3 regions of the Pseudarthrobacter sp. MOO13 genome follow, and region 2 is predicted to be linked to each of the others. Evidence: riboswitches for the same ligand, from Rfam matches in the RefSeq annotation. Region 2 holds a riboswitch; each other region holds the start of a gene.
The links. Region 2 has a riboswitch for cyclic di-AMP ahead of AC4EEO_RS14975 (C40 family peptidase). Riboswitches for the same ligand answer to the same signal wherever they lie in the genome.
Positions count from the first base shown of each region.

Region 1: linked by a shared signal. The riboswitch ahead of AC4EEO_RS15630 (aggregation-promoting factor C-terminal-like domain-containing protein) and the one ahead of AC4EEO_RS14975 (C40 family peptidase) in region 2 are both predicted to bind cyclic di-AMP.
Region 3: linked by a shared signal. The riboswitch ahead of AC4EEO_RS08330 (C40 family peptidase) and the one ahead of AC4EEO_RS14975 (C40 family peptidase) in region 2 are both predicted to bind cyclic di-AMP.

Region 1 is NZ_CM177848.1:3,436,094-3,442,350, forward strand. Features, by position in the region: gene AC4EEO_RS15620 (glycosyltransferase family 39 protein) at 1-1,208, shown strand, start outside; partial or broken gene AC4EEO_RS15625 (glycosyltransferase family 39 protein) at 1,215-3,291, shown strand; cyclic di-AMP (ydaO/yuaA leader) riboswitch at 3,437-3,597, shown strand; gene AC4EEO_RS15630 (aggregation-promoting factor C-terminal-like domain-containing protein) at 3,603-4,310, shown strand; gene AC4EEO_RS15635 (glyoxalase superfamily protein) at 4,378-4,779, opposite strand; gene upp (uracil phosphoribosyltransferase) at 4,824-5,459, opposite strand; gene AC4EEO_RS15645 (phosphatase PAP2 family protein) at 5,472-6,257, opposite strand, start outside.
Region 2 is NZ_CM177848.1:3,277,129-3,283,385, reverse strand. Features, by position in the region: gene AC4EEO_RS14980 (M23 family metallopeptidase) at 1-467, shown strand, start outside; cyclic di-AMP (ydaO/yuaA leader) riboswitch at 596-777, shown strand; gene AC4EEO_RS14975 (C40 family peptidase) at 848-1,525, shown strand; gene AC4EEO_RS14970 (NlpC/P60 family protein) at 1,688-2,455, shown strand; gene AC4EEO_RS14965 (HNH endonuclease) at 2,724-3,224, shown strand; gene AC4EEO_RS14960 (NTP transferase domain-containing protein) at 3,267-4,271, shown strand; gene AC4EEO_RS14955 (molybdopterin molybdotransferase MoeA) at 4,268-5,719, shown strand; gene fdhD (formate dehydrogenase accessory sulfurtransferase FdhD) at 5,770-6,257, shown strand, end outside.
Region 3 is NZ_CM177848.1:1,790,082-1,796,338, reverse strand. Features, by position in the region: gene AC4EEO_RS08355 (glucose 1-dehydrogenase) at 1-707, shown strand, start outside; gene AC4EEO_RS08350 (DUF1810 domain-containing protein) at 741-1,187, opposite strand; gene AC4EEO_RS08345 (DNA alkylation repair protein) at 1,212-1,739, opposite strand; gene AC4EEO_RS08340 (TraR/DksA family transcriptional regulator) at 1,736-2,095, opposite strand; gene AC4EEO_RS08335 (coiled-coil domain-containing protein) at 2,117-3,430, opposite strand; cyclic di-AMP (ydaO/yuaA leader) riboswitch at 3,684-3,856, shown strand; gene AC4EEO_RS08330 (C40 family peptidase) at 3,860-4,690, shown strand; gene AC4EEO_RS08325 (protein adenylyltransferase SelO) at 4,769-6,235, opposite strand.

The sequences.
Region 1 (6,257 bases), 160 kb from region 2:
TCACCGGTTCGGGTGAAGGAATGCCCGGAGGTGGAGCCGGCGGCCCGGGCGGCGGTGCGGCGGGCGGCTTCGGCGGCGGAAATGCGGGATTCGGCGGCGCGGCCGGCCTGCTGCGGATGTTCGGGACCAGCTTCGGCGGCGAGGTGTCCTGGCTGCTGCCTGCCGCCCTGGTGCTGGTGGTGGCAGGCTTGTGGTTCACCCGCCGCGAAACGCGCACATCCCGGAGCCGCGCGGCCTTGATCCTGTGGGGCGGCTGGCTGCTGGTCACGGCGGGCGTCTTCAGCTTCATGAGCGGCATCGTCCACCCCTACTACTCGGTGGCACTGGCACCGGCCATCGCCGCGCTGGTGGGCATCGGCGCGGCGGAACTCTGGCGCGGCCGCGCGTACTGGCCGGCACGGACCACTCTTGCCGTCGTGGTCTTAGGCACCTCCATCTGGTCCTCGGTGCTGCTGGGCCGCGACGCGTCGTGGCTGCCGTGGTTGCGCATCGCCACCATCGTCCTTGGTGTCCTTGCCGCGGCCGCCATCCTCCTCCGCCTTGACGGCAAGGGCGCTGCGGGACGGTTCCGGCGCTCCGGGACGGCTGCCGTCGTCGTCCTCTCCTTGCTGGCCGGGGGCCTTGGAACGGCTGCCTGGACCTTGGCCACCGCCGCGTCCGCCCATTCGGGATCCATCCCGACGTCGGGGCCCGCAGGTTCGTCGGCGGGCGGTTTCGGCAACAGGGCTGCCGGCTTCCGGGACGACGCCGCGCTCCGTGGCGACCGGACCGACGGAACGGATGCGGCAGCCGGTGCCGGCGGTTTTGATCCCGCGAACGGAGCCGGCGGCTTCACCGGGGCCCCCGGAGCTGGCGGGGCGGGTGGTCCCGGCGAAGGCACCGCCGATGCAGCCGTGACCGCACTGCTCACCGGCACCACCACGAAGTGGTCGGCGATTGTCTCCGGGGCCAGCCAGGCCGCCAGCCTGGAACTGGCCACGAACACCAGCGTCATTGCCCTGGGCGGCTGGAACGGCGGCGACCCCTATCCCACGCTCGCCGAGTTCCAGGCCATGGTGGCCAGGGGTGAGATCAGCTACTTCATCGAAGGCGGCATGGGCGGCGGCATGGGCGGCCGGGGCGGCAACTCCGAGGTGGCCGCCTGGGTGCAAGCCAACTTCCAGGCCCAAACCGTGGGTAACTCCACGGTGTACCAACTCACCAAGTAGGACCCCATGGCCAGATCTAACTCCACTCCGGTGCAGGCTCCCTCCGCTCCCGCTGCCCCCGGCCCTGCTGCCTCCAGCCCTGCTGCCGCGGCCGGCGTGCGGCGGGAGCCCCCGGCCCTCCGGCACCGCCTGGAACTGGCAGCCGTGCTGGCAGCTACCGCCGTGCTGTACCTGTGGAACCTCGGGGCATCGGGCTGGGCCAACGCTTTCTACTCCGCCGCCGCCCAGGCCGGATCGCAGGACTGGGCGGCCTGGTTCTTCGGTTCCTCGGACGCCGCCAACTCCATCACGGTGGACAAGCCACCGGCGTCCCTGTGGATCATGGGGTTGTCGGTCCGGATTTTCGGCCTGAGCTCCTGGAGCATCCTGGTTCCTGAAGCCCTGATGGGCGTCGGCACCGCCTGGCTGCTGTACCTGGCTGTCCGGCGGGCCGCGGCACCGGCCACCGGTGACCCGCGCCTCGCCCACCGGGCAGGGCTGCTGGCCGCCGTTGCGCTGGCACTGACGCCCGTGGCCACGCTGATGTTCCGGTTCAACAACCCGGACGCCCTGCTGGTGCTGCTCATGACCGCCGCGGCCTATGCGGTGCTCCGCTCCGTGCAGGAGGACAGGCTGCGCTGGCTCCTGCTGGCAGGGGTTTTCCTGGGCTTCGGGTTCCTTGCCAAGCAGCTGCAGGTCCTGCTGGTGGTTCCCGGGTTTGCCCTCGCCTACCTGGTCGCGGCACCCGCCAGGCTGGGTCGGCGGCTGCTGCACCTGCTCGCCACCGGTGCCGCGATGCTTGCCGCGGCCGGCTGGTGGCTGGCCGTCGTGGAGCTCATCCCGGCTGCGGACCGTCCGTTCATTGGTGGTTCGCAGGACAATTCCATCCTGGAACTGACCCTCGGCTACAACGGCCTGGGCCGGCTGACAGGCGACGAGACAGGGAGCGTGGGCGGCGCCAACGGCTGGGGCGTTCCGGGGCTGCTGCGGATGTTCAACAGCGAATTTGGCGGCCAGATCGCGTGGCTGCTGCCCTCCGCACTGATCCTTGCTGCCGGCCTGCTGTGGGTGGGACGCCGGGCGCCGCGGACTGACGCCGTCCGGGCGTCGGTGCTCATCTGGGGTTCCTGGGTCCTGGTGACCGGCCTGGTCTTCAGTTTCATGGCGGGCATCATCCACCCCTACTACGCGGTGGCATTGGCACCGGGGATCGCAGCCCTGGCCGGCCTGGGCCCGGTACTTCTCTGGCAGCACCGGCGGCAGGCCGCCGCGGCGGTCTTCCTGGCCGCCGCAGTGGCCGCGGCAGCCCCTGATGGCATTCACCCTGCTGGGAACCACATCCGCCTACGGCCCGTGGCTGCGCTGGGTGGTGCTGGCGGCAGGCCTTGCGGCCGCAGCAGGAACAGGGTTGAACAGGTTCATCCGCCTGCGCTCCGTGCAACGGACGACGACGGCGCTCGCCATTGCGGCATCGCTCGCCGGCCCGCTGGCCTTCTCCATGTCGACGGCGGCGACGGCGCACAGCGGGGCCATTGTCAGCGCCGGACCGGCGCCGTCGTTCGGCGGCCCGGGCGGGTTCGGCGGAAACCGGACCGGCGGGTTTGGCGCGGGCGGCACGTCCCGGCAGTTCAACGGCCAGGCCGGACAAGGCCAGGGTGCCGGCCAGGGCGGACAAGGCCAGGGGGCCGGCCAGGGCGGGGCAGCGCAGGGCGGTCAGGGTGCCACCGGTGGCCGCGCCGGCGGGATGGCCGGCCTTCTGGGTGCGCCCACGCCGTCGGCCGGGCTCGTGGCCGCGTTGAAGGACGGTGCCTCAAACTACACCTGGGCAGCGGCAGTAGTCGGTTCGAACAATGCCGCAGGTTACCAACTGGCCACGGAACTGCCGGTGATGGCCGTGGGCGGCTTCAACGGCACCGACCCCTCCCCCACGCTGGAACAGTTCCAAGCGCTGGTCTCCCAAGGCCGGATCCACTACTTCATTGCCGGCGGGACCATGATGTCCAGCAGCGGCTCTGACGCCTCCACCCGGATTGCACAGTGGGTGGAGTCCACGTTCCCGGCGCAAAACATTGGCGGGACCACGGTCTATATCCTGGCGGGATAACCCGGCGCCGGGGATCCGCCTGCAGCAAATCGACGCGCCATGATTCGTGACTTCCGTTACCCAAATGTGACTAATGCGCAATCTTCCTGTACCGTCGATTGGGTGCGGTCCCCGTTCGGGCCGCATATCCCGGGTTGACGCCAAGCTCTGCCGCTTCCCGGATTCCGCTTGAGCAACGGCAGAGGCGGGGGACCCACCGTCCCGGGCAATGATTGCCCTTGGGGTTAAGCCAGCACGTGTTTTTTCCGTGCGGCCGGATGCCCTCATCCGAACCCGACAGCTAACTCCGCAGGTGTGAGAGGCGATCAATCATGTCTAAATCCATGGCAAAACCATGCCTGCAAACCAAGGCAAAACATCGGGCCAAACCCCAGCCCGCCAAAAAGACCACCGTGGGCCGGCGTGTTGCGGTCCTCGCTGCATCATGCGCGGTGCTGGTTGGCGTTGGCGCGGCAGGCCAGGCGACCAACAGCATGACCCAGGCGTCGTCCACCGGGTCAAGCGCTTCCACGTCGGCGGCGGATGCCCAGATGAGCATCGAGAAGAGCGAAATCCGGTCCAACCCGGCCGCGAATCCTGCTCCTTCCGCCATCAGCGTGGCACCGCAGGCCGCGGAGCCGGCCCCCGCGCCCGCTCCCGCCGCCCCGCCGGCTGAAGCACCCGCACCTGCGCCGGCCCCCGCGCCTGAGCCTGCTCCCGCCGTCGCGGTCAACGATCCCGCGGGCGCCCAGGCCTACGCCGCCAGCCAGCTGTCCTCCTTTGGCTGGGGACCGGACCAGATGCAGTGCCTGCAGACGCTGTGGACCAAGGAATCCGATTGGACCACCACCGCCACCAACGCCAGCAGCGGCGCGTACGGCATCGTCCAGTCGCTGCCGGCGGAGAAGATGGCCAGCGCAGGCGCCGACTACCTAACCAACTACCGCACGCAGATCAACTGGGGCCTGGACTACATCAAGAAGAGCTACGCCTCGCCCTGCGGCGCGTTGAACTTCCACCTGGCACACAACTGGTACTAGGCACCACCAGCACCGGGCGCAACGCAAACCGCGGGCCGCATCATGTCGATGCGGCCCGCGGTTTGCGTTAACCGGCGCCCTGGACGTCGCCCGGCCCGGCGTTCCGCCAGGGGATGTACTGGACAGACCACTTGTTGCCGTCCGGATCGGCGAAGTACAGGAAGTGGCCCCACTGCTGCACATCCACGTCGCTGACGTCCACGCCGTTGCCCTTGAGCTGGCGGTGGGCAGCCTCGATGTCGCTGACCACCAGCTGGAGGTTGGATCCTGTGCCGGGCGGAGCGTCGGTGAGCCCTTCGCCGATGCAGATGGAGCAGGCGGAGCCGGGTGGCGTCAACTGCACGAAGCGGATCGACTCCGACGGGCGTTCGTCGTAGTCGGCGTTGAAGCCAACCTTGTTAACATAGAAATCCTTGGCGCGGTCCACATCGGATACAGGGACAAAGACGAGTTCTAGTTTCCAGTCCATCCGCACAGGCTAGCGGCGGGAACGGTTTTGAAAAAGGGTGGAACCTACCCGGCGATCCCGTACAGGCGGTCGCCGGCGTCGCCGAGGCCGGGAACAATGTAGGACTTCTCGTTGAGCTTCTCGTCGATGGAGGCCAGGACGATGTGCACGTTCGCGTCGCCCAGTTCCTCCTCCAGCTTGGCCAGGCCCTCCGGGGCTGCCAGCAGGCAGATGCAGGTGACGTCGGAGGCGCCGCGCTTGAAGAGGAACTTGATGGCCTCACGCAGGGTTCCGCCGGTGGCCAGCATCGGGTCCAGGACGAAGACCTGGCGGCCGGTGAGGTCCTCGGGGAGGCGCTCGGCATACGTGATGATGTCCAGGGTTTCCTCGTCCCGGGCCATGCCCAGGAAGCCCACCTCGGCGGTGGGCACCAGCTTGGTCATGCCTTCCAGCATGCCCAGGCCGGCGCGCAGGATGGGAACTACCAGCGGCGTGGGCTTGGTGAACGCGGTGCCGACCGTGGTGCTGACGGGCGTTTGGATGGTGACGGGCTCGGTGCGGACCTCCCGCGTGGCCTCATAGGCCAGGAGGGTCACCAGCTCCTCCGTCAGCTGGCGGAAGACCGGCGACGGCGTGTTTTTGTCCCGCAGGACGGTGAGCTTGTGGGCGACCAGGGGGTGGTCAACAACGAGAGTGCGCATCCCCTAAAACTATCATCCGGCGCTGCCTTTGCCGGGTCCGTAGTGTTCGCCGTCGTGCAGCTCCTCGGCCACCACGTCCCGGACGATGGGACGGTCGAACGACGGCGCCGCACCCACGTGTTCCCGCCTGCGGACAATGTGGAACAGCCGGTGGGCCATAATCACCACACCCACCCAGGTGAGCCCCAGCAGCCAGCCCGCCATGACATCCGTGAGCCAGTGGTGGCCCAGGAAAACCCTGCTCAAACCCATGGCGATGATGAACACCGCGCCCGCCGTGATGGCCAGGACCCGGACGCGCATGGCGTGGAACTGGAGGCAGATCAGGTACACCACCAGGCTGATCACCACGGTGGTGTTCAGGGTGTGCCCGCTCGGGAACGACGGTGAATCCTCGTATGGGGGCACCGCGTCCGCGTGGTCCGGGCGGGTGCGGCCCACCAGTTTCTTGCCGAACGTCGTGGCCATGATGGAGACGGCCGCTGCGCCGCCAACCAGGATGAGGGGCCGCCAGTTCCGGCTGAGGAAGGTCAGCCAGGCGGTGAGGATGCTGGCGAGGATGGGCATTCCGATTCCGCCGCCGATATTGGTGAAGCCGGTAACGAACGCATCGAGGCCGGGGCTGCGCAAGCTCTCCGACAGGGCCAGGGCCGGCTTGTCCAGGTTGGCCAGGCCCGCGGAATCCACCACATTGTCGTACACCTCGGCGCCAAGCAAGGCCAGGGATACGATGATCGCACCGCCCACGAGGATGGTGAGGACCAGCGCCGCATAGGGCTTGAACCAAAGACCTAGGCG
Region 2 (6,257 bases):
AGGCGGACCCCGACGGGAAGCTGAAGCAACTGCTGAGCGCCCAGTCGGCCGGATCAGTAACGCGTGCGGCTTCCGCCGGGACCCTGGCCGCGCCGCTGGCATCCCTCGTGACCGCGTCGCCCTTCGGCTACCGGGTCAGCCCAATCACCGGCGGCACCGGAGATTTCCACCGCGGACAGGACTTTGTGGCACAGTGCGGGACGTCCGTCCTGGCAGCCGCAACAGGAACCGTGACCTTCGCCGGCTGGCACCAGTTCGGCGGTGGAAACCGGGTGGTGATCGACCATGGCAACGGCCTGGAGACCACGTACAACCACCTCTCGTCCTTCAACGTCAAGGTGGGCCAAACGGTCTCCCGCGGCGAAGTCGTGGCGTTGAGCGGGACCACCGGGGCGTCCACCGGCTGCCACCTGCACTTCGAAGTTCAGGTCAACGGCGAAGTGGTCGATCCGATGGGCTGGCTGTAACCGTTTGATTGCGCACTCCCAGATCGCCGTGACCCGCCGTGACCTGAATGTGACATTGAAGCAAAACTGCTGTACCGTCTAACTCGCGTCAACTTTTCCGAAGTTGACGCTCTTGAGTGGATTGCCTAACTCTGCCACCGCTCAAGGTCCGTTCGCATTTCATCGTCTGGCAGGGGCGGGGGAACCAATTTTGGCCTTCTGCGTTCTGGAAGGCCTTGGGGTTAAGTCATGAGCTTCCCAGGAAGCGAAGTGGCCGGGTGACTCCCATCCGAATCCGACAGCTCACCTCGCAGGCATTGGGAGAGGCTACCTTCGTGTCTTCACGCCATAATTCTGCGCGCCACCGTGCGCAAACGGTTCGCGCCAACCCCTTGGACGCCATGTCCAAGGCCGTAAGCGCCAATGTCGGGACCGTGGGCCGCCAGGCTGCCGTTGTGGCAGCGGCTTCAGGCCTCATCCTGAGCATGGGCCTGCCGGCCAACGCCGCGGACACCACTGCCGGCATCTCGGCCTCCACGGAGTCCGGTTCCGCGCAGACCGCCCTTGCTGTCACCGCGGCCCCCACGGCCACCGTTTCCTTCGAGCGTCCGGCGGTCAAGACCACCGCCGCCCCGAAGGTGGAAACCGTGCGCACCCAGTCCACCGCGTCCGCGGACCGCACCGCCACCACTGCCGGCCAGGAGGCGTCCAAGGCCGGACAGGCAGTGGAAGCCGTTTCGTCCGCAGCCACCTCGGGTATCGCCGCGATCGCCTACACCGGCATCGGCCACCCCTACGTCTGGGGCGGCACCACCCCCAACGGCTGGGACTGCTCTGGCTTCGTTCAGTGGGTCTACGCGCAGGCTGGAATCAGCATTCCCCGCACGAACGCGTGGAGCATCATGACCCCCACCTCCACCCCCCAGCCGGGCGACCTCGTGGTCCAGAACGGCGGCGCACACGTCGGCATCTACGTCGGCAACGGCATGATGATCAGCGCGCTCAACCCGTCGCAGGGAACCATGCTCCACTCTCCCGCAGCCACCGGTACTTCCACGTACTACCACCTGAACAAGTAGTTCTTGGGCTCCACGCTCCAAGGGCTATTTCTTTGCCCAAAGCTTTTTCGCTAGAAACCAACATCCCCGTTCGGGACGCGCCGGCGTACCCCCAAGATGCCGGCGCATCCAACCCCCTCGGACAGGCCACCGCGGTCCAGAGGAAAACGAAAGAGAGAACTGATGACGACTCGTGCTACCGCACGGCACCGCGCCGAGGTCACCAAAACCAACTCGATCGCGATCATTGCCAAGGCTGTCAGCGACAACGCCGGCGGCATGGGCCGCCAGGCTGCAGTAATCGCTGCAGCTTCCGGCCTGGTCCTGACCAGCGGCATCGCAGCCAACGCAGCCGACACCAACGTCAAGCGCGACTCGGCTCCGGCATCCGCCATGGAAGTTGAATCCGCCGTCGACGCTCCGATCTCAGCGGCTTCCACCATTGCCATCAGCTTCGAAAAGCCGGCAGTTACCACCACTCCGGCACCGGCTCCCGAGCCCGAGGTTGCGGTGCAGGAAGCCGCTCCCGCTCCCGTTGCCCAGGCCGTTGCCGCTCCCAAGGTGACTGCCAAGGTTGCAACTGCCGATGCCACGGCTGCCCCCGCCGCCCAGGTTTCCGCCAGCGGAAAGGGTGCTGCCATCCTGTCCGCTGCCTACGCCCAGCTTGGCGTACACCAGGACTGCACCATGCTGGTGACCAACGCACTGGCTGCCGTCGGCATCCACTTCCACGACTGGCCCGCCGGTTACCTGTCATTGGGTGACAGGGTGTCCGCATCCCAGGCCCAGCCCGGCGACCTCATCTACTACGCCGACGGTGGCGGAGGAATGGCCCACATCGCCGTCTACGCCGGAAACGGGATGGCCGTCCACGGCGGCTTCAACGGCAACGACACCGTTGTGTTCAGCGCCAACGTTGGCTCCGGACCGGTCTTCATCCACGTTCGGTAACCACTGCCGCCCGCCGCACGCGGCGCCGCATAAGATGTGCCCGGAAGGACCCCTGCCCTTGAGGCGGGGGTCTTTTCCCGTTTAACTCCCGCCATTCTGCGTGCATCCCGGCTCCCGCCACCGGGGTGGGGATCCGGCCTCCGCGTATACCGATTACCTGATATTGCAATTCTCTGTTTACTCTTGTGATGTCGATCCATAGCCCGGACATGCCGAGGGCAGCCGGCCCTCGTGCCCCTGACGGGTGCGGCCGTGAAGAGGTACGTGCATGCGCACTCTCGTTCTGAATGCTGGATATGAACCGCTGGCGGTTATCACCTTCCGCCGGGCGCTGGTGCTTGTGCTCACAGGCAAGGCGAGCGTGGTGGCCGAGGGGGATGATCCCGTGGTGGGCCCCACTGACGTCCTGGGCCGCCCGTCCGTGATCCTCCTCAACCGCTACATCCGCCCGCGGTACAACCACTCAACGGCCGTCAGCCGCCGTGGTGTGCTTCGACGTGACGGGCACAAGTGTGCATATTGCGGAAAGGCAGCGCACACAATCGACCATGTCCACCCAAAATCGCGGGGCGGAGCCGATTCCTGGGAGAATCTCGTGGCTGCCTGCCTGCGGTGCAACAACGTCAAGGGTGACCATACCCCCGGCGAGATGGGATGGACCCTGCGCTTCGTGCCGGAGCCGCCGCACGGAACCATCTGGCAGATCAAGGAACTGGAGAAGCCAACCCCCGCCTGGGATCCATTCCTGCTTCCCGAGCGCGCCGCCTGACAAGCGGCTTCCAGGCCGGTTGCTGTTCGCTAGGCTGGGTGGGTGCAAACGGACCCGTTGATCTTTGACGCCCTGATCCTGGCGGGCGGCCGGTCATCACGGCTGGGTGGAGTACCCAAGCAATCGTTGGTCCTCCGGGGAAGAACCCTCCTGGCATGGACCCTTGACGCCGCTGCCGGTGCCCGCCGTACGGTTGTTGTGGGCGACGTTTCCGCCGGCGGCCCTCCGTCCCGCGGGGCTGCCGATGAGGCCGGGCCCGCCCAGGCCCTGCCGCCAGGCGTCCTGTCCTGCCGGGAGGAGCCGAGGTTTGCCGGTCCTGCCGCCGGGATCTCAGCCGGCCTAGATGCCCTTGCCACCTTTGGGGGAGGGGCGCCCTTCACTCTGGTTCTCGCCTGCGACATGCCGCTGGCAGCCCGGGCGGTGGCGATGCTCCGGGACGCGGTGGCAGCTGCGGGCGATGGCCGGGGCGCCGTGGCCCGCTCGGCCGACGGCAGGGAACAGCCGCTGGCAGCCATATATAACACTGATGAGTTAAAAAGATCGTGCGGTGAGTTGTCCCGCCGGGACGCCCTGGTCAACGGCTCCGTGAGGTCCCTCCTTGCTAATCTGGACGTGCAGCTTGTCACAGTCCCAGCCGGGTCCACTGCCGACGTGGATACGTGGGGTGATGCTGCCACGCTGGGGATCGCCGCCGGGAGCCAGCGTGAAGACTTTGACCAAAACGTGCGGAGCCAACGTGGGAGGCAAGTCGTGAAAAGCCAGGACGAGACGCTGGAGGAATGGTGCAGGGCCCTGCTCCAGGCATACAAGCTGGAGGACGTCCAGGTGGACGTGAACGCAGTGCTGTCCCTTGCCGGCGTCGCAGCCCACGCCGTGGTCCGGCCGGCTGCTCCACTCACCACGTTCATCGCAGGATTCGCCGCGGGGCTGGCTGCCGCACCGGGCAGGGAAATGGACACGGTGTCCATGGAAGCGGCGATGGCCGTGGCACGGTCCCTGGCTGCCGACTACGAGAATGAAGCTGCCGCCGGGACCCCCGGCGAATGACGGCAGAACCCCGCGACTGGCCGGAGGTCCCACCTGCCGACGAGCCCGAAGCACCACAGGGGACCGCCGGGCACGAAACACCTGGACCGGAAACCACGGAACCGGAGGCTGAAACCAGCGGGCACCACCTGGCGCACACCTGGGAAGAAGCCCGGCAGGCTGCGTTCGATGCGGCCACCCCGATCCCGGGAGGGCCCGTGCCGCTGCGCATGGCCCTCGGCCGCAGGCTCGACCAGGACATCCTGGCACTCCAGGACATGCCGCACTATGCGTCCTCAGCCATGGACGGCTGGGCGGTCAACGGCAGCGGCCCCTGGATTCCGGTGGACCCCGGGAACCGCCTTGCCCCGCACCAAGCAAGCATCATCGTTACGGGAGGCCTGATCCCGGCCGGAGGCAAAGCGGTCCTGAGGACCGAGAATGCGGTCCTGGCCACGGACGACGAGGGACTCCCGCTGCTGATGGCCGGAGGAAAGGCGCGCCCGGGGGAACCTCGCGCCGGTGAGCACATCAGGAAAGCGGGCGAAGAGGCCCTGGAAGGGGACGTCCTGGTCAAAGCCGGCGTGGACCTCAACCCCGCACACCTGGCACTGGCCGCACTGGCCGGACACGATGAACTCCAGGTTCAGGGAAAGCCCGTGGTGCGCCTCGTCCTGACAGGCTCCGAGGTGGTGGACTCAGGAACCCCCGATCCGGGCAAGGTGCGGGATACCTTTGGGCCCCAGCTGCAGGACGTCGTGGCGATGCTGGGTGGCATACCGGGCGGCCAGCAGCGAATCGGCGACTCCTACGAGGAATGGCTTGCGGCGCTCGAGGACGTTGTGCCGGAGGTGCCGGACGCGCCGGACCTGCCGGCCGACGTCGTCATTACCACCGGAGGAACCGGGCGCTCCGGGACCGACCACTTCCGCCGGGCCGTGGCTGAACTTGGCGGCCGGCTGGTCATCGACGGCGTGGCCATGCGTCCGGGGCACCCCGCCGTCCTTGCCGAACTTCCGGACGGCCGCTTTGTCCTGGGCCTCCCGGGCAACCCGCTCGCGGCCATGATGGCATTGTCCACTGTGGGCGCACCACTCCTCGCAGCGCTGGGCCACGCCGCCATGCCCGCCGTCCAGGAGGTGCCGTGCGGCACCATGATCGAACCGGACCCGGGGCGCACCCGGCTGATGCCGTTCCGGCTGCTGTACGGCATGGCGTCGCCGGCCCAGCACACAGGACCGGGAATGATGCGGGGACTGGCTGCCGCCGACGGCGTCCTGGTGGTACCGCCGCACGGCGTGCAACTGGGGGAGCCGGTGCCGGCCTTCGCACTGCCCTGGGGGCCGCCCCTCCCGCCGCCCGCGGACGCGGCGGCCAAGCCCAAGCCCCGAACCGCCGGACGGACCGGGCAGCCCAAGGGCAAGCCCGCACCCAGCGGCCCCGTCGACTGGAGCGCGCTGCTGGACTGAGCCGGGCGCCGAAAGTGCCATGATGGAGTCATGACGAGGCAGGCTGGAACATGGGACGCGTAACCCAGCGCCGAAAGGTGCACAAATTCGTACTGGATGGATCGCCGGGCGCCCTGGAGTACCCGGTCCGCCACCGCGAAGACGTCCTCGCGGTGGAGGAGCCGCTGGAAATCCGGCTCGGCAGGCTTTCCTACTCGGTGACCATGCGGACTCCCGGGGACGACTTTGACCTCGTGGCCGGATTCCTGGTGTCCGAGGGCGTCATCTGGGCTCCGGAGCAACTGGTATCGCTGCGATTCTGTGCCGGCGAGGACGAGGACGGCGTCCAGACGTTCAACGTGGTGGAGGCCCAGCTGCGGCCCGACGTCGAGGTTCCGGATACCGGGCGTAAGGTCTACACCTCAAGCTCCTGCGGCATCTGCGGAACCGACTCCATCGATGCGGTCCAAAAGTCCTCGCACTTCAGCCCGCAGTCGGATCCGCTGAGAGTCGATGCGGAGGTCCTGGCGTCGCTGCCCGGGCTGCTGCGGAAATCCCA
Region 3 (6,257 bases), 1.5 Mb from region 2:
GGATCGGCGCCGCGACGGCCATCGCCTTCGCCAGGGAAGGCGCCGACGTCGTCCTTTCCTACTTGCCGCAGGAAGAGGAAGACGCCGCGCGCATCGCCGGGATCATTGAGGCCGCAGGCCGGAAGGCGGTCAAGGTGCCGGGCGACCTGAAGGATTCCGCAGCGTGCCGCGAACTGGTGGATACTGCCGTGGCAGTGCTGGGCGGGGTTGACGTCTTGGTCAACAACGCCGGAAAGCAGGTTGCACAGGAGGATCTGCAGGACATTTCGGATGAGCAGTTCGACCACACGCTCAAGACCAACGTCTACGCCATGTTCTGGGTCACGAAGGCTGCCGTGCCGCACATGCCCGCCGGCTCCACCATCATCAACACCACGTCCATCCAGGCCTACAACCCGTCGCCGACCCTGGTGGACTATGCCACCACCAAGGCCAGCATCAACAACTTCACCAAGGGCCTGGCTCAACAGCTTGCGCCCAAGGGAATCCGGGTCAACGCGGTGGCGCCCGGGCCCATCTGGACTCCGCTGCAGGTCAGCAGCGGCCAGCCCAAGGAAGAATTGCCCGAGTTCGGCCAATCCACTCCCCTGGGCCGTGCCGGCCAGCCCGCTGAACTGGCCCCCGCCTACGTCTTCCTGGCCTCACCCGAGTCCAGCTACGTGGTCGGCGAGACACTGAATGTCAACGGCGGCAGCCCCACGCCCTAGGCTCCCGGCCGCCCAACACGGCGGGCCCTCCGGTTATTCGGCGACCTCCTGGCCGGCCAGGAGCTCATCCGTGGCAGGATCCGGCTCGCCATCAAAAAATTGGGCCAGGACCGTCTTGAACACTGTTTCTCCGGGCGCGGCCCGGAGAAACAGTGTCATGGACGAACGGAGCTTCTGCGTATCGATTCCGCCAAGGATGTCCGACGCCGAACGGCCGGAATGCGTGGTGAGAGCCAAGGCACACTCAAGAAGGCGCGGGCCCAGGACGGGGTGGTCCAGGTAGGCCCGTGCCTCTGCCAGGGACGAGATGGCGTAAGTCCGCGACGTGGCGCTCTGCCCCAACCCGGCAACTTGGGGGAAAATGAACCACATCCAGTGCCCGGTCTTGTTGCCGAGCTGCAATTCGCCAAGCGCGCTTCGGTAGGTTCCCCCACTGTCTTGGGCGGCGACGAATCGTTCCAGGTCAAACGCTTCACTCATGGGCTCTCCTCTGTGGCTTGCAGGTCATTGTGTCAACTCTTTCTCCAGGAGGCGTGCTGCCGTTTGGAGTTGGGATTCAGGGTCTGCGCGCCAGCGCGCCAGGACAGCCGCGGCCCGCTGGCGGTCTCGGTGGTCCAAGCCGGCCAGCAAGGGCACCAGGACGTCGGAGACCAAAGGCCCGGCCAGCTCTGCCGCCTGGGCCGACCGGAGAAAGCCCTCCAGCCGGGTGAGGTCCGAATGCCGCAGCACCTGCACCTTTGTTTGCAGCAGGACAACGGCGGCCAGCCGGCGTTCGAAGACCGGCTGCGAGCCTGGTTTCGGCTGGCCCCACAGGGCGGAGGCCAGCATGACCGTGGTGTCATGGCCCATGTCCTTGAACTTCCTAAGGGCGTCCCGGACTGTGCCGCGGACTGCGCCGATCGAAGACCCGTAGGAGGCCAGGGCTCCGCCCAGCCGGTAGCCCACCTCGTCGGCCCGGTACCAGGCACCCTCGTTCTGAAGGGTCCGGTCGATAAATTCAGCAGCAGCCGCGACGTCGGGCACCTCGGTCACCGCCCCCGCCCCGCAGAGGCATGAAGGATACAGAATGGGGTCCAGGGCCGCGCCTCGAGCCTGCCGGCCGCAATGGGCTCGCCGCAGACCGCACAGGTTCCATAGGTGCCGTTGGCCAGCCGCTCCAGGGCTGCCTCCACTTGGTCCAGCCCGGCTGAACTCTGCTTCAACAATGCCGACGCCTGCGACAGTTCGAAGGCGATCGTGGCGCCCTCGGGATCGTGTTCGTCATCGACGTTGGAGTCCTGCCGGGCCGCGTTGGCCGCGTCGATATCAGCCCGCAGCGCCGGCAACAGGGCCAACCTCCGGGCCCGTTCCTCTTCGAGCAGCACCCTGAACCGTTCGAAATCTGGCATGCGGAAAGCCTAGCGCGTCAGTCAGTACCAGTTCAGGGCGACGGAATGGCTCCAGGCGCCGCACGGGGACCCGTAGCGGTCGCGGATGTAGCCGAGCCCCCAGTCAATCTGCGTCCGGTAACTCGTCAGCCAGTCGCTTCCGGCGCTGGCGTACTTTCCCGGCGGCAGGGCCTGGGCTATGCCATAGGCCCCGGATGAGGCATTCGTGGCCGTGGTCAGCCAGCCGGATTCCTTGGTCCACAGCTGGGACAGGCACTGGAACTGGTCGGCGCCCCAGCCGAGGGCACCCAGGCGTCCTGAGGCATAGGCCTTGGCGCCGGCAGGATCATTGACGGCACCGCCCGGGACGGAGGGAACGACGACGGGCGGCGGGCCGGGCACGGCCGGCTGCGGCGGACTGCCGGGAACCGGGCCGGCCGGCGGGGCCGGTACCGCCGCGTTGCCGGCCGGAGCTGCAGCCGCGGGTTTGGGCTGCCTGGCTGCGGCCGCGGCAGCCTGCGCCGCGGCTTCGGCCTGCCGGCGGGCCTGCTGCGCCGCAGCGGCGCGCTTGGCCTCCTGGGCCGCTTCATAGGCAGCCAGCGCCGCCTGGCCCTGGCGATACTCCCCCTCAAGTGCCGCCGTCGTTCCCTTCAGCGAGGCAAGCTGGGCGGTCAGTTCGGTGCTGTGCTGCTGTTCGTCATTTACCTGCCGGGCAAGCGCATCCTGGGCGGAGCGGGCTGCATCCAGTTTGGCTTTTGCTTCCCCGGACAGTCGTTCCCGCTCAGTGCGGGCCACTTTTTCCTGCTCTGCCAGTGATGCGGCAACTTTTCCGGCAGCCGCAGCTTTCTCCACCAGAGCAGCAGTCTTGTCGCCCACCAGCTGGACGAGGTTGAGCCCTTGGACGCTGTTGTTCCGCAGGGCATCAAGGGCCACGAAGAATCCGGTATTGGTCCCGCCCGTCTTGTACGCCTGGACGGCAAGCGCTCCGATTTCCTTGCGATGCCGGGCCAGTTCGTCGTTGGCGCGGGCAGCCCGGGCGGACAATGAATCCAGCCTTACCGATGCCGCTTGCAGCCCGGCGTCGGCTGCGGCGTAGTCGGCCGATGCCCGGACCGCCGTGTTACCGGCGGCTTCAGCCTGGGTCTGGAGGCCGTCCAGGAACCCATTGATGGTGGTGATCTCTGCCGCTTTCGCTGCCTCGGAAGACTGCGCCTGCTGCACGTCAGCCCAGGACGGATACCCACCGGGAGGTGCAGGCTCGTCTGCAGTGGCCGGCAGGACCGTGGCCGCTGCCACTGCGATGGCGAGCAGTCCCCCCACCAGCGGGGACGTGGGCATGGTCACGAACAGGGGCATAGTCCCGAAGCATACCGGCGGCACGCCGGAGCGGAAAGGCGGCCGTGCCTGCTTTGTTACCCGTTTGGTCCGGTGCCGGACCGGCGGGAGCCCGGCGTGGGTGGATCGGACCCATCCAATCGTTGGTTGAATACGAGAGAAGAACCTCGCATGTTATCTAAACGTGACAATGGGAGGGTCGGCGGGTTATGGTCTTCTGGTGTCCCTCCCCAAACGGGACACTCCCATCAGTTTGCCGAGCCCTGCCGCTGATACCGGGATTCAACCGCATTCATGCTGGCAGGGACGGGGGAACCAAGTTTCCACGACCTTTCAGGTCTTGGGGTTAAGTCGGACAGCTCCTCCGCCCACCGCGGAGATATGTTCGGCCGGGTATCTCCAACCCGAACCCGACAGCTCACCCCGCAGGCATGGGAGAGGCGATCAATCGTGTCAAAGAATCTCAGCACTGCCCGCCACCGCGCGACCCCGGCCCGCTCCATTGCGCTCGAGGGACTCGCCGTGACGGCCAAATCACAGGCCCGTTCGTTTGGCCGTCCGGCCCTCGCTGTTGCCGCCGCGTCCGGCATCGCGTTCGGCGTCGGCGCCCCGGCCCATGCGGGCGTGACGGGCGCGGACACCACTGAGCAGGCCAGCGTCCAGGCCGCCGCAGCTCCTGCAACTGCTCCGGCAGCCGCGGCAGCAACCGTCCACACCGTCGTTTCCGGGGACACCCTCGGCGCGATTTCGGCCGCGTACGGAGTCAGCCTCAATGACCTCCTGGCTGCCAACGGCCTGGGATTGTCGTCCATCATCTACCCCGGTGACCAGATCCAGATCCCCGGCGCCGGCTACGTGGCAGCACCTGCGCCGGCAGCGGCCCCCGTCCAGGCGGCAGCCGCCACCGCACCGGCGAACACCGGCATGAACATGTCCTACGCATCAGCAACGCCGGTGGCGTCCACCACCGGGAGCGGGACCGGTGCTGCCATCCTGGCCTCCGCCTACGGCCAGGTCGGCGTGAGCCAGGACTGCACCGCCATGGTTGAAAAAGCCCTGCGCTCCGTCGGCAAGAGCGTCGGCGACCTGGCTCCCACGCAGTTCTTCCAGTACGGCAGCGTGGTCGGGAGCCCGGCACCCGGCGACCTCATCATCACCTCGGGCCACGTGGGCGTTTACGCCGGCAACGGCCAGGTTGTGAGTGGCGGCGTCAACGGCTACACCACGCAGGTGCACTCCATCAGCTGGCTCAGCGGCTACTCAGTGGTCCGCGTCGCCTAGTCTTCGCGCAGTAAAGCCTGCTCCCAACAGGAGGGTGGCAGCCGGGTCTCCGGTTGCCACCCTCCTGTTGTCGTCGGATCAGGTCCCGCAAAAGGTCGTATACGTCCCGAAGTCCGCCGGGGCACCGTCCATGTAGCGTTCCAGCCCGGCCCGCTCGGTGAAAGGATCGGTCACGGCCTGAAGCAGGCGGTGCAGCGGGGCAGTGTCTCCCTCCGTGCCGGCGGCGAGGGCTTCCTCCACCAGATGGTTCCGTGGAATGTACGCCGGGTTGACGCTGTCCATCAGCCCTGCGTCGGGTTGCAGCGCCAACCACCGCTCCGACCAGGCGTCGAAGCCGGCCAAATCCATCACCATCCCGCGCACCGGGCGCAGGTCGCCGCGGGCCGCCCTGCCTAGGTTACGGAAGAACAGGGTGTAATCCACCGGGCCGTCCTTGAGGATGGCCACCACATCGTCAATAAGGCTGGACGCGGCGTCGTCGCTGGCGTTTCCAGCGGCAAGACCCAGTTTGGTTTTCATGCCGCCCGTCCACGCCGTGCTGTACTGTCCACGGAATCCACCGAGCACCTCCACCGCTGCAGCAACAGCTTTGTCCTCGTCTTCGTCAACGAGCGGCAGCATTGCCTCGGCAAGGCGGGCAAGGTTCCATTCGGCAAGGACTGGCTGGTTGGCGTAGGCGTAACGGCCACTGACATCGATGGAACTGAAGACGGCGGCGGGATCGAAGGCATCCAGGAACGCACACGGGCCGTAATCAATGGTTTCCCCTGAGATGGTCATGTTGTCCGTATTCATGACCCCGTGCACGAATCCCGCCAGCATCCACCGGGCCACCAGCCCGGCCTGGGCGGAACAGACGGACGCAAACAGTGCCAGATAGGGGTTTGGGGCGACGGCAGCGTCCGGATAGTGCCTGCTGATGGCGTGGTCAGCCAGCCGCTTGAGCAGGTCCATGTTCTCCGTGGCCCGGGCGTACTGGAAACTCCCAACCCTCAAGTGGCTGCTGGCCACCCGCGCCAGGACAGCACCGGGCAGCATGCCCTCGCGCCGGACCTGCCGCCCCGTCGCCACGACGGCGAGGGAGCGCGTGGTGGGAATACCCAGGGCGTGCATGGCCTCACTGACAACGTACTCGCGCAGCATTGGCCCGACGACGGCCCGGCCGTCCCCGGCGCGGGCGAAGGGGGTGCGCCCCGAGCCTTTGAGGTGGATGTCCAGCAGGCGGCCGGCGCGGTCCGTGACTTCCCCCAGCAGGAGCGCGCGTCCGTCGCCGAGCAATGGGGAGTAGCCGCCGAACTGGTGGCCCGCGTAAGCCTGCGCCACCGGGGTGGCACCGGCCGGAACGTGGTTGCCCACGAGGAGGCGCACCCCTTCCGGACTGCGGAGGTATCGCGGGTCAAGGCCCAGGCCTGCTGCGAGCTTTTCATTCAGGACCAGGAGTTCGGGGTCCGGAGCTTCCTCGGCCTGCCAGGGAACGGCAATTTCCGCCAGTTCACGGGCGAAGCGGCCGTCTAAGGTGACCGTGGATTCAGCTGCTGCCGTCATGGGTTAACCCTATCGCCGTGGT